One region of the Micrococcus sp. HMSC067E09 genome, then DNA from elsewhere that is predicted to be linked to it. Evidence: predicted binding sites of a transcription regulator. Region 1 holds the regulator's gene; each other region holds the start of a gene.
What was found. The regulator LexA, encoded in region 1, represses DNA repair genes until DNA is damaged. The targets are predictions, from matches to a motif close to TCGAACANNTGTTCGA.

Region 1 (5,229 bases):
GGGTCCGCGGCCATGTAGCCGAGGCGGACGCCGGCGAGGGCGAAGGCCTTGGACATGGTGCGGGTGACGACCAGGCGCGGGCGGCCCTCGAGCAGGGTGAGGGCCGGCTCGGTGCCGGCGAGGGCGAACTCGGCGTAGGCCTCGTCCACCACGACCATGGCGGCCGGGCCGCCCGCGGCCGCGACCTCCTCCGTGGCGTCGTAGACGGCGCGGATGGTGTCCAGGGACAGCGCGGTGCCGGTCGGGTTGTTCGGGGACGCCAGGAACACGAGGTTCGGGCGGTGGCCGCGGATGCAGGCCGCGGCGTGCTCGGCGGAGAGCGCGTAGTCCGCGGCGCGGCCGCCGTCGATGAACTCGGTGTCCGTGCCGGAGGCCAGCAGCGGATACATGGAGTAGGAGGGCAGGAAGCTCAGCACGGAGCGGCCCGGGCCGCCGAAGGCCTGCAGGATCTGCTGGAGGACCTCATTGGAGCCGTTGGCCGCCCAGAGGTGCTCCGGGGTGAGGCCGTGGCCGAGGTAGTCCGCCAGACGCTCGCGCAGCTCCACGAACTCACGGTCCGGGTAGCGGTTGAGACCGCCGGCGACCCGGGCGACCGACTGCACGATGGCGTCGGCCACGATCGGAGGCACCGGATGCGTGTTCTCGTTGGTGTTCAGCGCGACGGTGACGTCCAGCTGGGGCGCACCGTAGGGACTCTGCCCCTTCAGGGACTCGCGGAGCGGGAGGGCGTCCAGATCGGTCATGGCGATCAGTCTAGGAACCGCCGCCGCCGGCGGCCGCCGCGTGACGCCCGAGGGCGCGGGCAGCGACAGAGGGGGAAGCACGCCGGGCGGCGGCGGGGTCTGGAGCAGGCCTGTGATCAGCCGGGAGCCGCGGGATCGTTCCTGCGCAAGAGGAGGACATGAAGGGATCGGGGGGCACGACGTGCAGGGATCCAGCCGGTGCAGTCGGCCATGGCCGGCACGGGCGGGTCAGTCGGCCATGGCCGGCACGAACGGGTCAGTCGGCCATGGCCGGCACGAAGAGGTCGTCGCCGGTCTCGAGGGTGCGGCCCTCGAGGCCGTTGAGCTCGGTGATGCGTTCCATGGTGGCGAAGCGGTCGGCCGCCGGATCCACACGGCCGGCGATGTCCCACAGGTTGTCACCGGGCATCACGGTGACCTTCTCCAGCTCCGCGCCGGCCTGATTGGAGGACACGGCCGCCGGGGACAGGGTGATGGACAGGGCCGTGGCCGCCAGAGCGGTGAGCACGGCCGCGAGCACCATCACGGGCAGGCCGCGCAGGACGAAGCGGCCGCGGCGGTTCAGCCGCCAGTCGGCAGCCTGGACGGTGCCGGTGCGGGTGACGGAGCGGGTGCGAGCGTTCATGGTGCTGCCTTGCCTTTCCACCTGCCGGAGCAGGCTGTTCGAACATCCGTTCGATCTGTTCGAACACTTTTCTAGCACACGTCTTCGAGACGCGCCATGCCGAGTTCGAACATATCTTTGAACCGGTCGGTCTCCTGGGCTACGGTCGAGCCACGGGTTCCGCCCGTGGACGACCCTCTCCAGGTGACGCCGGACAGCAGACCACGAGGGGCGGACACGATAGGGAACACCGCCGACGCCGCCGAGCAGGAACGGACCGCCATGGCCACTCCTCAGCCCCCTGAGCACCCCACCGGGACGCCGCAGACCCTCACGCCGCGCCAGCGCGCGATCGTGGAGACGATCCGCGCGTCCATCGCCGAGCACGGCTACCCGCCGTCCATGCGCGAGATCGGCGACGCCGCCGGCCTGGGCTCACTCTCCTCCGTGAAGCACCAGCTCACCCGCCTCGAACAGTTCGGCTACCTGCGCCGCCACCCGGGCCGCCCCCGTGCCCTCGAGGTGCTGCGGGACGAGGACGGGACACTCCTGGCCGCCTCCGGCGAGGCCGCCGGTGAGGCCGCAGCCGGCGCGACGTCCGCCGACGGCGACGCCGTGGTCTCGGCGCTGCCCACGTGGCACACCGGCACGGAGGAGGGAGACTCCGTCCCCGTGCCGTGGGTCGGCCGCATCGCCGCCGGTGGGCCGATCCTCGCCGACCAGCAGGTCGAGGACGTCATGGCACTGCCCCGCCGCCTCACCGGCGAGGGCGAGCTGTTCATGCTCAAGGTCTCCGGCGACTCGATGGTGGACGCCGCCATCTGCGACGGCGACTGGGTGGTGGTCCGCCGCCAGAACACCGCCGTGAACGGGGACATCGTCGCCGCCCTGCTGGACGACGAGGCCACCGTGAAGACCTTCCGCCAGCGCGACGGCCACACCTGGCTGCTGCCGCAGAACACCGCCTACGAGCCGATCCTGGGAGACCACGCCACGATCATGGGCCGCGTCGTCACCGTGCTCCGCGCCCTCTGAGCCGCACCGCCCGGCGCCACGAAGCCTCTCACCCGGAATCCGGGTGAGGGGCTTCGTGCAGGTGAGGAGCCGTCGTCGGGAAGGCGGCGTCAGCCGTCCTGATCCACGGACGCGGCGAGGCGGCCGAGGACGCCTTCCACCACCGTCGGGTCCGTGGTGCGCCAGAAGTCCGGCAGGGCCGAGGCGAGGAAGCCGCCGTAGCGGGCGGTGGCCAGACGGGAGTCGAGCACGGCCACCACGCCCCTGTCTTGCACGGAGCGGATGAGACGGCCGGCGCCCTGGGCCAGGCGGATGGCGGCGTGGGTGGCGGAGACCGCCATGAACCCGTTGCCGCCGTGGCTGCTGATCGCACGGGTGCGGGCCAGGGAGAGCGGGTCGTCCGGACGTGGGAACGGGATGCGGTCGATCACCACCAGGCGCAGCGAGGGGCCCGGGACGTCCACGCCCTGCCAGAGGCTCATGGTGCCGAACAGGCAGGTATCCGGCTCCTCGGCGAACTGCTTGACCAGCGCGGAGAGGGTGGCGTCGCCCTGGCAGAGGATCTCGATGTCCTTCCCGCACCGGCGGCGCATGGCCTCGGCGGCGTCCTCGGCGGCCCGGCGGGAGGAGAACAGGCCCAGCGCCCCGCCGCGGGAGGCGGTGATGAGCCGCTCGAGCTCGTCCAGGGACTCCTCGGAGGCGAAGCGGCCCGGCTTAGGAAGGTGGCGAGCCACGTAGAGCACCCCCTGCCGCGGATAGTCGAAGGGACTGCCGACGTCCGCGACCGTGAACCTCGGCGCGTCTGGTCCGGCCAGGCCCACGTCCCCGGCCACGGAGTCGAAGCGGCGCTCGCCCGTGCCCACGGTCAGGGTGGCGGAGGTGAGCACAGTGGTGGCGGCGCCGAACAGCCCCTCGCGCAGCTTGCCGGCCACCGAGAGCGGGGCCACGTAGAGCTGGGGCGGGTCCTCCTCGTTGCCGGGCTGCCAGCCGACTCCGGGCTCGAAGTGGCCGGGACGGGTGGCCCAGACGACCTCCGGGAAGTCGGCCTCGGGCCGTGCGGCGAGCATCCGCTCGGTCACCTCGAGCACGTCCAGAGCGCGGGCCCGGGCCATCTGACGGCCGCCGTCGGTCTCGGTCTCCTTGCCGGTGCCGAGGTCGGACAGGCACTGCCGGACGGCGGCGAGCACGGCGTTGAGCGCGGTCTCCTGCGCGTCGTCCAGGCCGGTGGCCAGCAGCCCGGAGGGGCAGGGGGTGAAGGCGGCGTCCAGGCTCGCTGCGGCGGAGACGAGGTCCTCCACGGCCACGGTGCCGTGGCGGCGCAACGACGTGGCCGCTCCCAGCACGATCGAGCCGGACAGCTGCCCGGTGACCGCGCCGGTGACCCGGTCCTGCAGCTCATGGGCCTCGTCCACGATCACCGCCGAGTACTCCGGCAGCACGGCCAGGCCCTCGAAAGCGGAGATCGCGAGCATCGCGTGGTTGGTGACCACCACGTCCGCGTCGGCGGCGTTGGCGCGGGCGCGCTCGGAGAAGCATTCTTCGGCCACGGGGCACTTGGAGGCGCCGAGGCAGTCGGTCGCGGAGACCGAGACCTGCCGCCAGGCGCGGTCCGTGACGGGGACCTCGAGGTCGTCCCGGTCACCGGTCTCCGTCTGCTCGGCCCACGTGCGCAGGTACACGACCTCGCGCCCGAGGGAGGTGGTGGGACCGGACTCGTCGTCCGCCTCGGTGGAGAGCATGCCGCCGTCGTCCGCCACGGTGAAGAGGGTCTCGGCGTCCTCGTCCCCGGGGTAGCCGCCGTCCACCTTGTGTCGGCACAGGTAGTTGGAGCGGCCCTTCACCAGGGCCACCACCGGCTCGCGCGGGAGCTCGTCCCTGAGGGCCTCGATCAGCCGGGGCGCGTCCCGGCGCATGATCTGCGCCTGGAGGGCGAGGGTCGCGGTGGCCACCACCACGGGGTCCTCCTGCTCCATGGCGTGCTGCAGCGCCGGGATGAGGTAGGCCAGGGACTTGCCGGTGCCGGTGCCGGCCTGCACCAGCAGGTGCCGCCGGGACTCCAGGGACCGGGCGACCTGCAGGACCATCTCCCGCTGGCCCTCGCGGTGCTGGCCGCCGGTGGCCTCCACGGCGGCGTCCAGCAGCGCGAGGGCCTCGCGCTCGCGGTCCGTGCGCGGGGTGCTCTGCTGCGTCCCCATCAGTCCTGCCGGTCCACGCGGTAGGCCTCGATCTCCCCGGCCACATCCGGCCGGACGAGCACGTGCATGCGGGTGCCGCCCTCCTCATAGGTCTCGGAGAGGATCTCCGCGTCCGGGGAGTGCAGGCGGGAGACGAGCTCGCCGTGGGTGAAGGGGATGAGCACCTCCATGGGCACGTTCGGCCGCGGGATGGTGTCCGCGATCAGCTGCTCCAGCGCCTCGATGCCCTCGCCGGTGCGTGCGGAGACCACCGCGGTGTGCGGCTCCTTGGCGCGGATGCGGGCGATCACGGCCGGATCTGCCGCGTCCGCCTTGTTCAGGACGATGATCTCCGGGATCTTCTGCGCGTCCACCTCGGCGAGCACCCCGCGCACGGCGGCGATCTGCCCTTCCGGGTCCGGGTGGGCGGCGTCCACCACATGGAGGATCACGTCCGAGTCCGTGACCTCCTCCAGGGTGGAGCGGAAGGCCTCCACCAGCTGGGTGGGCAGGTTGCGCACGAAGCCCACGGTGTCCGAGAGGGTGTAGCCGATCCCGTCCGGGGTGACCGCCTTGCGGACGGTCGGGTCCAGGGTGGCGAACAAGGCGTTCTCCACGAGCACGCCCGCCTTGGTGAGGCGGTTGAGCAGGGAGGACTTGCCGGCGTTGGTGTAGCCGGCGATCGCCACGGAGG
Region 2 (5,229 bases), on a different contig from region 1:
TGGTCGAACGGCAGCCCGTCGATGCCGAACAGGTCCTTCCACCCGGCCACGAGGTCGCCGGCGCGCAGGTTCTCGGTGGAGTGGGTGTGGCCGCCGACCGTGATGACCTCACGGCCCTCGAGCAGCTCGTAGATCTCGGGCACCTGGTCGATCGAGTGGGTGGCCGAGGTGCTGTCCGCGAAGGACATCAGCGGCACGTGGGTGCCCAGCACGATCTTCTTGTCCTTCGGGGTCGCGGCGATGTCCTGGCGCAGCCACTCCATCTGGCGCTCGTCGATCGAGCCGTTGTAGCCGCTGGAGTCTGCGAGCGGGTACTCCACGGAGGACAGGGCGACCACGTGGGCGTCACCGACGTCGTAGGAGTAGTACTCGGGCCCGAGGGCGGCGCGGAAGCTGTCGAAGGCGTGCTCGGAGTCCGGGGCGTCGAAGTCCAGGTCGTGGTTGCCGGGCAGGAACCAGGCCGGGCCGTTGAGCATGGAGGACAGCTCACGTGACTGCGGGTACAGGTCCGGGCGGTCGCCCACGATGTCGCCGATGAACAGGATGCCGCAGTCCGTGTAGTCGGTGCGCTCGGCCAGGTCCGCGAACGCGCCGGAGCGGGCGTACTCCACCTCCTGCTCGGTGTAGGTCTGGACGTCGCCGCCGATCAGGCAGCGCTGGTCCTCCTCGGCCATGCGCTCGTCCGCCACCACCGGGAAGTTCACGGCGGCCGGGAGCTCGCCGGTCGGGGCGATGCCGCCGTGCTCCAGCTCCGGGGAGCCGTCCGGCAGGTGGTGGTAGTGGAACTGCGGGACGTTGTCCGCGTCCACCGGGACGCGGTAGCCGGTCGGCTGGGTGACGAAGACCGTCATGTTGTCCCGGACGGGCAGCTCGTAGCGGCCGTGCTTGTCCGTGAGGACGACGTCCTCGCCGTTGGAGACGCGCACACCGGCCAGGCCCTTCTCCGAGGGGTGGCGGCGGGAGTCGCGGTCCGCGTCCACGAAGACGCGGCCGGTGAGCACGTTCGGGTCCTTCGGGCGGGAGTCGTGCGGGGTGCGGCGCACGTCTACCTGACCGCGGTAGGCGTCACGGTCCCAGTCGAACTCCTCCGGGGTGCCGGGGTGGTGCGGGTGCTTCGGTCCCTTGCCCGGGTGCTCCGGGTGGACCGGGTGCGGGTTCTTCGGCCCCTTGCCGGGGTGCTCCGGGTGGACCGGGTGCGGGCGGTGCTGCGGGGAGGAGGCCGGAGCGGCCGCAGCGCCGGCGGACTCGCTCTCGGCGACGGCGGACGGGGCGATGACGGCTGCGGAGAGCAGTCCGCCGGTCAGGGTCAGGGCGAGGGCTCCGGCGCCGAGGCGGCGGACGCAGGCGGTGGTCTTCACGATGTACCTCTGTTCTGCGGTTCTGTCGTCGGGGACAGCCCCGGGGCACGCGCCGTGAAGCGCGCCGTTCCCTCCGGCGTAACCCCCGCACGCCCCGGCGCGACATCGAGCCTGACAGCACGGTGTGACGTGTCGGTGACGGTCGGATGAAGGGCACCGCACCGGCCCCCGACGCCCCAGTGACGCTTATCGTGTCCGGCCGCCTCCGTAGCTTCGGGGAAGCGATTCGAACACATGTTCGAGTAGCATGGTGGGTGCGGCCTTCCCAGCGCTTCCCGTCCAGGGCCCCTCGGGGCCTGCCGCTCCCACCGCCCGACGGCATCCCGCCGTCGGGTCCGCACACGCCGGTCCGCCGGCAGAACCGAGCAGGGAATCAGGGAGAAGACCATGGGAATCTTCACGCAGTCCGTCGCCGTGGAGTGCGCGCAGGACGGCACGCCGCACCGGCTCCGCTGGAACGGTCGGGACTACGCGCTCGCCGAGCGTCCGGTGCGCTGGTACGAGCGCCGCCGCTGGTGGGCCGAGGAGCACCGGGCCGAGAAGGGCCGTGGCGCCGGCCTCGTGGACCACGAGATCTGGCGCCTCCAGGTCCGGCTCGCCCGTGCCGGCAACGCTCCGCTGCAGACCGTGGACGTCGCCCATCACCTGGACTCCGGCCGCTGGCGTCTGATCCGCATCCACGGCGGGGTCTGCCTGCCCCTCGTGGCCACCGCCTAGCCCGCACCTGTCCGCCGCCCCGTGAGGTGCGGGCCTTCGCCCGCCCGTCCTTCCCGACGCCGGCCCCTTCCCTCCGTCGTCCGCCTCACCCACGCCTGTCCGCGCTTCCCGTCGCGCTCTGTCCGTGCTTCCCGCCGCCCGGTCCGTCCGCCGTCATCGGGCGGTGCCGGTTCCGTCGAACAGGAGTGTCAGCATGACCGAGACCGCCGAGCCCTTCGCCCACCTGCAGGTCGCCAGCGCCTTCAGCGCGCACTACGGAGCGTCCTGGCCCGCCGAACTCGTCGCCGCCGCGGCCGCCGACGGGCAGCGCCTGCTCGCCTGCACCGACCGCGACGGCCTCTACGGCATGGCCAAGCACGTCTCCGCGTGCAGGCAGCACGGGATCGCCCCGATCGTCGGCGTGGACCTCGCCGTCACCTGGGCAGACCTGCCGCCGGGGGAGCGGCCGGGGACGCAGGAGCCGGGGGCCGAAGCCGGCCGCGTGGTGATCCTGGCCCGCGGCGGCTGCGGGGGCTCCGGGTACGCTGCGCTGTGCCGGGTGGTCTCGGCGGCGCACGCCCGCACCACGGGCGGCGCCGGCGGCGGTGCCCCGGTGCTCACGGTCGCCGAGCTGGCCGCGGCCGCCGCCGGACCGGTGCCCACCGCGGCGGACCCGAAGAACCCGCCGACGCCCGAGCTGTTCGTCCTGCTCGGCCCGGACTCGGACGTCGGCCGGCACCTGGCCCGCCGCCGCTGGAACGCCGGCCTGCAGGGGCTGCGCCGCTGGAAGGCCGCTCTGCCCGCCCGCAGCCTGCACGTCAACGCGGTCAGCCACCTCTCCGCACCCGGGCGGCGGTGCGACACCGGGCACGCCGTGAAGATGGTCCGCGCCGCCGCGCAGGTCCGGGTGCCCGCCGTGCTCACCAACGCCGTCCGCTACGCCGCCCCGGACGGGGCCGCCACCGCCGACGTCCTGGACGCCGTCCGGGCCCTCAGCGCTCTGGACGGGGCGCACGACCTGCAGCCCAACGGCCAGGGATGGCTCAAGCCCACCGCGGCCATGCGGCAGATCGCCGCCGAGGTCGCGGACGCCGCGGACATCCGCCCTGCAGCCCTGCTCGCGGCCACCCAGGCCTTGGCCGAGGCCTGTGCCGTGGACCCTGCCGAGGACCTCGGATGGGGGCGGCCGCGTGTTCCGGAGGCGGCCGTCGTCGGGATCGAGGGGGACCCGGCACGGGTGCTGCGGGAGCGGACCCTGGCGGGGGTGGCCGACCGCTACCCGGACCTGTTCACGGGCACGGCCTTCGCCGCCACGGCGGCCGGCCGGGAGCTCGAGGAGCGTGTGGAGCACGAGCTCGGGATCATCTCCCGGCTCGGGTTCTCCGGGTACTTCCTCACGGTGGCCGAGGTGGTGCGGATGATCGAGGGCCGCGGCGTGCGCGTGGCGGCTCGGGGCTCGGGAGCGTCCTCGCTGGTCAACCACGCCCTGCGGATCTCGCACGTGGACCCCATGGCGCAGGGGCTGCTCATGGAGCGGTTCCTCTCGGACGACCGCTCGACCCTGCCGGACATCGACATCGACGTGGAGTCCGCCCGCCGCCACGAGGTCTACCGGGCGCTGTTCGAACGGTTCGGACAGCAGCGCACCACCCTGATGAGCATGCAGAACGCCTACCGGGCCCGCGGCGCCGTGCGGGACGCCGGGCTCGCCCTGGGCATGCCGGACCCGGAGGTGGACGCGGTGGCCAAGCAGCTGTGGCGGTTCTCCGCCTCCCACTTCCGCGACGCCCTCGAGCGCATGCCGGAGCTGCGCGGCTTCGCCGAGCGCCTCGAGTCCGGGCGCCGCGAGGGCAGCCGGCAGCTGGACCTGCTCGTGGACCTCACCGAGCGCCTGGACCGGCTGCCGCGGCACATCTCCATGCACCCGTGCGGCGTGATCCTCGGGGACGCCTCCCTGCTGAAGCGCACCCCCGTGCAGCCCTCCGGCCTCGGCCTGCCCATGAGCCAGTTCGACAAGCACGACATGGACCCCATGGGCATGCTCAAGCTCGACGTCCTCGGCGTCCGCATGCAGTCCGCCATCGCCTACGCCCTCCAGGAGGTCGCCCGCACCACCGGCGAGCAGGTGGACCTCGAGCAGGTTCCCTTGGACGACCCCGCCACCTACGAGATGATCCGCACCACCCACACGCTCGGCTGCTTCCAGATCGAGTCCCCGGGCCAGCGGGAGCTGATCGGCAAGCTCGCCCCGGAGCGGTTCGAGGATCTCATCGTGGACATCTCCCTGTTCCGCCCCGGCCCCATGCAGTCGGACATGGTGCGCCCCTTCCTGGAACAGCGGCACGGGTGGGCGCCGGCCCACTACCCGCACCCGGACCTCGTTCCCGTGCTCGCCGAGACCCACGGGGTCACCGTGTTCCACGAGCAGGTGCTGCGCACCTTCGACGTCATGACCGGCTGCGGCCTTGCCAAGGCCGACGAGCTCCGCCGTCTCATCGGCTCCGACGCCGAGACCCGTGTGGAGGAGTTCTTCCGCTCCCGGGCCCTGTCCCGCGGCTACAGCCTCGACGTCATCGACGAGGTCTGGGCCACCCTCCACGCCTTCGGCTCCTTCGGGTTCTGCAAGGCGCACGGGGCGGCGTTCGCAGTGCCCACCTACCACTCGGCCTGGCTGAAGACGCACCACCCGGAGGCGTTCATGGCCGCGATCCTCGAGCACGACCCCGGCATGTACCCCGCCCGTCTCATGATCGCCGAGGCCCGCCGCATGGGCATCCCCGTGCTCCCCGTGGACGTGAACCGCTCCTCCGACCACGTCCGCGTCGAATGGGTGCCGGACCATCCCGAGCTCGGACTGCCGCCCCGCGATGGAGGCCACGGGGGAACGCCCGAGACCCTCTTCCCGACGACGGCACCCGCCTCCGCCGGTGGGCCGGCAGGAGGGGGTGAGGCGGCCGTCGTCGGGGAACCGCCTGTGCCGGGACCGTCTGCGCAGGAGGCGTCTGCACAGGGGGCGTCTGCACAGGGGGCATCTGGGCAGGGGGCGTCTGCGCAGGGGGCCTCCCGCGGGCCGGGACGCTGGGGGATCCGTCTGCCGATGAGCGCGCTGTCCGGGCTGAGCGAGGCCGAGGTGCGGCGGCTCGTGGACGGGAGGCCCTACATGAGCCTGGCCGAC
Region 3 (5,229 bases), on a different contig from region 1:
CCGCCGCAGGCCGGGCACGGGATCTGGCGCATGTAGGACTCGTAGCGCTCTCGGGCCGAGTCCGACTCCGTCTCCCCGTGCTTGCGCTCGATGTACGGCATGACGCCCTCGAAGCCCGTGGTGTAGCGGCGCTCGCGGCCGAAGCGGTTCCGGAAGGCGACCTCCACCTTGAAGTCCTTGCCGTGCAGGACCGCGTGGCGGGCCTCCTCGGGCAGGTCGCGCCACGGCGTGGTGAGCGAGAAGCCCACGTCCTTGGCCACCCCGGCGAGGATGCGCTGCCAGTATTCGGCGGTGGACTTGCCCAGTGACCAGGGGGCGATGGCCCCCTCGGCCAGCGACAGCTCGTCGTTGGGGACCACGAGCTCCTCGTCCACCTGCAGACGGGAGCCGATGCCGGTGCACTCGGAGCAGGCGCCGAACGGGTTGTTGAAGGAGAAGGAGCGCGGCTCGATCTCGTCCACGGTCTGCTCGTGGCCGTTCGGGCAGGACAGCTTCTCGGAGAAGGGGCGGTAGCGCGGGGTGCCGTCCGCGCCGCGGCCGGAGAACTCTCCGGTGTTCTTCTTGCCCTTCTCCTCGACGACCTCCACGTCCACGAAGTCGGCGATCACGAGCCCGTCGGCGAGCTTCAGGGCGGTCTCTACCGAGTCGGTGAGGCGCTGGCGGATGCCTTCCTTCATGGCGAGGCGGTCCACCACCACGGCGATGGTGTGCTTGACCTGCTTCTTCAGGGTCGGAGGGTCCGAGAGCTGGACGAGCTCGCCGTCCACCACGGCGCGGGCGTAGCCCTGCGCGGAGAGGGAGGAGAACAGGTCCACGAACTCGCCCTTGCGGCCGCGGACGACCGGGGCGAGGACCTGGAAGCGGGTGCGCTCGGGCAGCTGCAGCAGCCGGTCCACGATCTGCTGAGGGGTCTGCCGGTCCACGGGCTCGCCGCAGTCCGCACAGTGGGGCACGCCGATGCGGGCCCACAGCAGGCGCATGTAGTCGTAGATCTCGGTGATGGTGCCCACGGTCGAGCGCGGGTTGCGGTTCGTCGACTTCTGGTCGATCGACACGGCCGGGGACAGACCCTCGATGAAGTCGACGGCCGGCTTGTCCACCCGTCCGAGGAACATGCGGGCGTAGGAGGACAGCGACTCGACGTACCGGCGCTGGCCCTCGGCGAAGATCGTGTCGAACGCCAGGGAGGACTTGCCGGAGCCGGACAGGCCGGTGAACACGACCATGGAGTCGCGGGGCAGGGAGACGTCCACGTCCTTGAGGTTGTGCTCGCGTGCTCCCTGGACCACGATCCGGTCCGGGTCGGCGGTGTCGCCCGCGTGGCCGTGCGGTCCTGCGGCGAGTCCGGTGGGGGCGGTGCTGTTCGTATTTGTGTTCGACACGCGCTCCAGTCTAGGGGCGGACGCGGCCCCCGCCAGGGCCCGCAGGCGTGATCCTGCCGACTGTTCCGCCCAGGGCGGACGTCGCCGCCGCCCGCCGCGGCTCCCGCCGGCCGCTTCCCGACGACGGCCGCGCGCCCTTCGCCTCTGCCCTCGCCCGCCGTGGCGGTCCGGGAGATCGAGCTGTCCTGCAGCACAGTCCGCACGTAGACTCGAGCTCATGTCCGCGTCCCCCGCCGCTCCCCGTCTCCTGCACGATCTGCCCGCCGTCACGGTGCGCACGTGCGTCGTCTCCGAGATGCAGAACAACGTCTACCTGCTGACCTCCAAGACCACGGGAGCGCAGATCCTCGTGGACGCGGCGGACGAGCCGGAGGCGATCGCGGCGCTGCTGGCCTCCGCGGCGGACGACACCCCGTGCGAACCGCACCTGGACCTGCTGATCACCACGCACCGGCACTGGGACCACATCCGTGCCACCGCGGCCGTGGTGGAGCAGCACTCGCCGCGCCACGCCGCCGGAGCCGCAGACGCCGAACAGATCGAGAAGGAGACCGGCACCGAGGTCACCGAGCGCCTGGAGCACGGCGCCACGGTGGGAGTCGACGGCATCGAGCTGGACGTGATCGGCCTGCGCGGCCACACCCCCGGCTCCGTCGCCCTGGTGCTGCAGTCGGGCCCGGACGAGGAGCCCATGGTGTTCAGCGGGGATTCGCTCTTTCCGGGCGGCGTCGGCAAGACCTGGTCGGACGAGGATTTCCGCTCCCTGCTGGCGGACGTGACCGCGCGCCTCTTCGACGTCTACGAGGACGACACGGTCGTCCACCCCGGCCACGGCGACTCCACCACCCTGGGCGCCGAGCGCCCGCACCTGGACGAGTGGGCCGAGCGCGGCTGGTGACCGCGCGCAGCACCGCCGCGGACGAGCACGGCCGCGGGCAGGACCGCCTCGAGAGCAAGGTCCTGCGCTTCTACGGACAGGACTTCGACGAGGACGCCCGGCTGCGGACCCAGAGCGCGCAGAGCGCCGTCGAGTTCCTCCGCGTGCAGTCCCTGCTGCGCGCCCGCCTCTCCCCCGGCTCCCGTGTGCTCGACGTCGGCGGCGCAACAGGTGTGCACGCCGAATGGCTCGCCGACGACGGGCATGCGGTGACGCTCCTGGACCCGGTGCCGGAGCAGGTGGCCGTGGCCGCCGCGCTGCCGGGTGTGGAGGCCCTCGTCGGCGACGCCCGTGACCTGCCCTTCGCCGAGGCCTCCGCGGACGCCGTCCTGCTCTTCGGGCCGCTCTACCACCTGCCCTCGCGCAGGGACCGGCTGCGCGCCCTGGCCGAGGCCCACCGCGTGCTGCGTCCGGGCGGCCTGGTCTTCGCCGCGGGCATCAGCCGGCTCGGGGCCTTTCTCGACGGCGTGCTCGAGCGGGTCGCCTCCGGAGACCCCCACGTGGACGCCGACGACGTGGCCCTGCTCAACGACGGCGCCTGGACCAACCCCGGCCCCGGGTTCCCCGGCGGCCACTTCCACAGCTCGGCGGAGCTGGCGGACGAGCTGCGCGCCGCCGGGTTCACCGAGGTCTCGGTGCGCGGACTCGAGGCGCCCACGGCCGTCGCCCTGCAGTCAGAGGCGCCCGACGCCGAACTCTCCGCAGCGGCCGTGGCCCTGGCCGACCGCCTGGACGCGCTCCACGCGGACGGCGCTCCGACCCGACCGGGCGTCGCGGACCTCTCGGCGCACCTGCTGGCCCTGGGCACCCGGCCCTGAGGGACCGCCAGAACCCTGTGCTCGGCGGCGGAAACCGGGCGAGAAGGCAGGCGGAGGTGAGCGCTCAGGCGGTGGCGACGGGCCGTCGTCGGGCGGCGCGGACCAGGCGGGACGTGGAGGGGAACTCGAAGAGGTACTTCGTCCACGGGTAGAGCGCGGCCAAGACCAGGGAGACGCCCGCGCCGGCGGCGAAGAGCAGGCCCACGCCGGCGATGCCCTCGGGCAGGTCCACGGTGCGACGCAGCAGACGGATGACCGGGTAGTGGACCACGAACAGCACGATCGAGTGGCGGCCCACCCAGGCGAAGGCGCGCATCAGCGGGTTGTCCGGGATCTGGGCGAGCAGCCAGAGGACGGATACCACGCCGATGACGGACATGGTCATCACCGGCCAGCTCTCCTCGGACGGATACCGGCCGGCCTCGATCGCGCGTCGGGCCCAGTCCCAGGTGACGACGGCCGGCAGGAGCATGACCTGCCATGGGATCCGGGGCAGGTCCTCGCGCCAGCGGCCGAGGGCTGCGCCGACGAAGAAGAACCCGCCGAACCAGGTCATGCGCTCGGCCACCAGCGCCCACTCGTGCAGCCCGCCCGTGATCGCGTCCGGCTCGAGCCGGATGGCCAGGGCGAACAGGACCACGGCGATGATCAGCGGCGGCACGCGCTTCAGGGCGAGCCCGAGCAGGTAGCCGACGAACACCACGGACAAGAACCAGGTGTGGGCGCCGTTGAGCCACCAGGTGGGCTCCAGGGCGGCGGCCAGGCCGAAGAACGGCAGCATCACCGCGGTCCAGAGCAGCCACGGCCACGCGATGCGGCGCAGCTTGCCGGCGAGGTACTGCCCGGCGGGCCGGCGCAGGGACAGCGTCAGCAGCATGCCGGAGACCAGCAGCAGCCCGGGCATCCGGAACGACCCCACGGCGGCGTTGACGTCCCGCACCAGCTCGGAGCGGGCCAGACCGGAGTCCACGAGCGCCGTCTGGGCATGAAGCAGGACCACCAGCAGCACCGCCAGGCCCCGATAGACGTCCATCCAGAGCAGACGGGGGCGCGGCGCAGCCGCAGAGGTGGGGGTGGGCATGCGCACCAGGGTAGCCTCGCCGGGCGCCGCCGGGCCCGCAGGCGCGCAGGATCGACTGGGCACCGGGCACGTTGCCGAGGGGCCACGCCGCCCGTTGCGGGCGGGCCCAAGCACCGGCTCAGCCGGGGCGGTGGCCCACCAGGAAGATCCGGCGGAAGGCGAAGAGCACGGCGGCATCGTCTCCCTCGCCGGTGCCGGGCACACGCGGGTAGGCCGCACGCATGCGCTCGGCGTAGGCGGCGCGGTACCGCGGAGCGAGGGCCTCGGGCGTGCCGGTGAGGCCGTGGGCCTCGTCGTGGGCGGTGAGGGCGTGGACGAACGGCTTGGCCACGGTGGCGCCGGTGAACGCCGGGACCGGGTCCGGGCCGCGCATCACCTGCTGGTAGGTGGTCTCCCAGACGTCGGCCTCCCAGCCGGCGGCGAGCAGGTCACCGGCGTAGTCGGCCGGCTCCGCCACGGTGTCCGTGGAGCGCTCGCCGGACACCACGGCGGCGAAGGGCTCCTCGGCGGCGAGGCGGTGCAGCTCGGCGTGCGAGGGGTTGCGGTGCTGGGCCGGGACCTGGGCGGCGAACCAGGCGCCGGCGGGCAGGTCGGCCAGCCAGCCGCGGACGAGCTCGCGGTGCTCCGGGATCCACTGGAGCATCGCGTTGGTGACGAGGACGTCGGTGTCCGGCTCCGGGGACCAGGCGCGGGCGTCCACGGTGGCGTAGCGGAGGTTCTCCGGTCGGTCTGGGCGGGCGTTGGCGGCGTCCACCATCTCCTGCGAGGAGTCCAGGCCGACCACCTCGGCCTCGGGCCAGCGGCGGGCCAGGGCCTCGGTCATGGTACCGGGGCCGCAGCCCAGGTCCACCACGCGGCGCGGGTGCGTGGCACCGATGCGGGCGGTGAGGTCCGCGAAGGGGCGTCTGCGATGGTCGGCGAACACCTCGTACTGCGCCGGATCCCAGCGGAAGCCGGCGCCGGGGGCTCCGGAGGGGACCGGGCCGTCGTCGTGGGTGGCGGTGCCGGCGG

Region 2: HMPREF2863_RS06630 (DUF6504 family protein) is a predicted target of LexA. The motif match lies at 1,585-1,600, and genes of this name have one in related genera.
Region 3: uvrA (excinuclease ABC subunit UvrA) is a predicted target of LexA. The motif match lies at 1,364-1,379, and genes of this name have one in related genera.

What each region holds. Positions count from the first base shown of each region.
Region 1 covers NZ_KV809446.1:34,015-39,243, reverse strand. Annotated here, with positions in the region: gene HMPREF2863_RS08170 (histidinol-phosphate transaminase) at 1-743, opposite strand, end outside; gene HMPREF2863_RS08165 (LysM peptidoglycan-binding domain-containing protein) at 1,000-1,368, opposite strand; gene lexA (transcriptional repressor LexA) at 1,630-2,382, shown strand; gene HMPREF2863_RS08150 (ATP-dependent DNA helicase) at 2,472-4,556, opposite strand; gene hflX (GTPase HflX) at 4,556-5,229, opposite strand, start outside.
Region 2 covers NZ_KV809440.1:10,290-15,518, reverse strand. Annotated here, with positions in the region: gene HMPREF2863_RS06635 (calcineurin-like phosphoesterase C-terminal domain-containing protein) at 1-1,358, opposite strand, end outside; gene HMPREF2863_RS06630 (DUF6504 family protein) at 1,746-2,075, shown strand; gene HMPREF2863_RS06625 (DNA polymerase III subunit alpha) at 2,269-5,229, shown strand, end outside.
Region 3 covers NZ_KV809431.1:59,139-64,367, reverse strand. Annotated here, with positions in the region: gene uvrA (excinuclease ABC subunit UvrA) at 1-1,289, opposite strand, end outside; gene HMPREF2863_RS04450 (MBL fold metallo-hydrolase) at 1,600-2,280, shown strand; gene HMPREF2863_RS04445 (class I SAM-dependent methyltransferase) at 2,277-3,137, shown strand; gene HMPREF2863_RS04440 (acyltransferase family protein) at 3,202-4,218, opposite strand; gene HMPREF2863_RS04435 (methyltransferase domain-containing protein) at 4,337-5,229, opposite strand, start outside.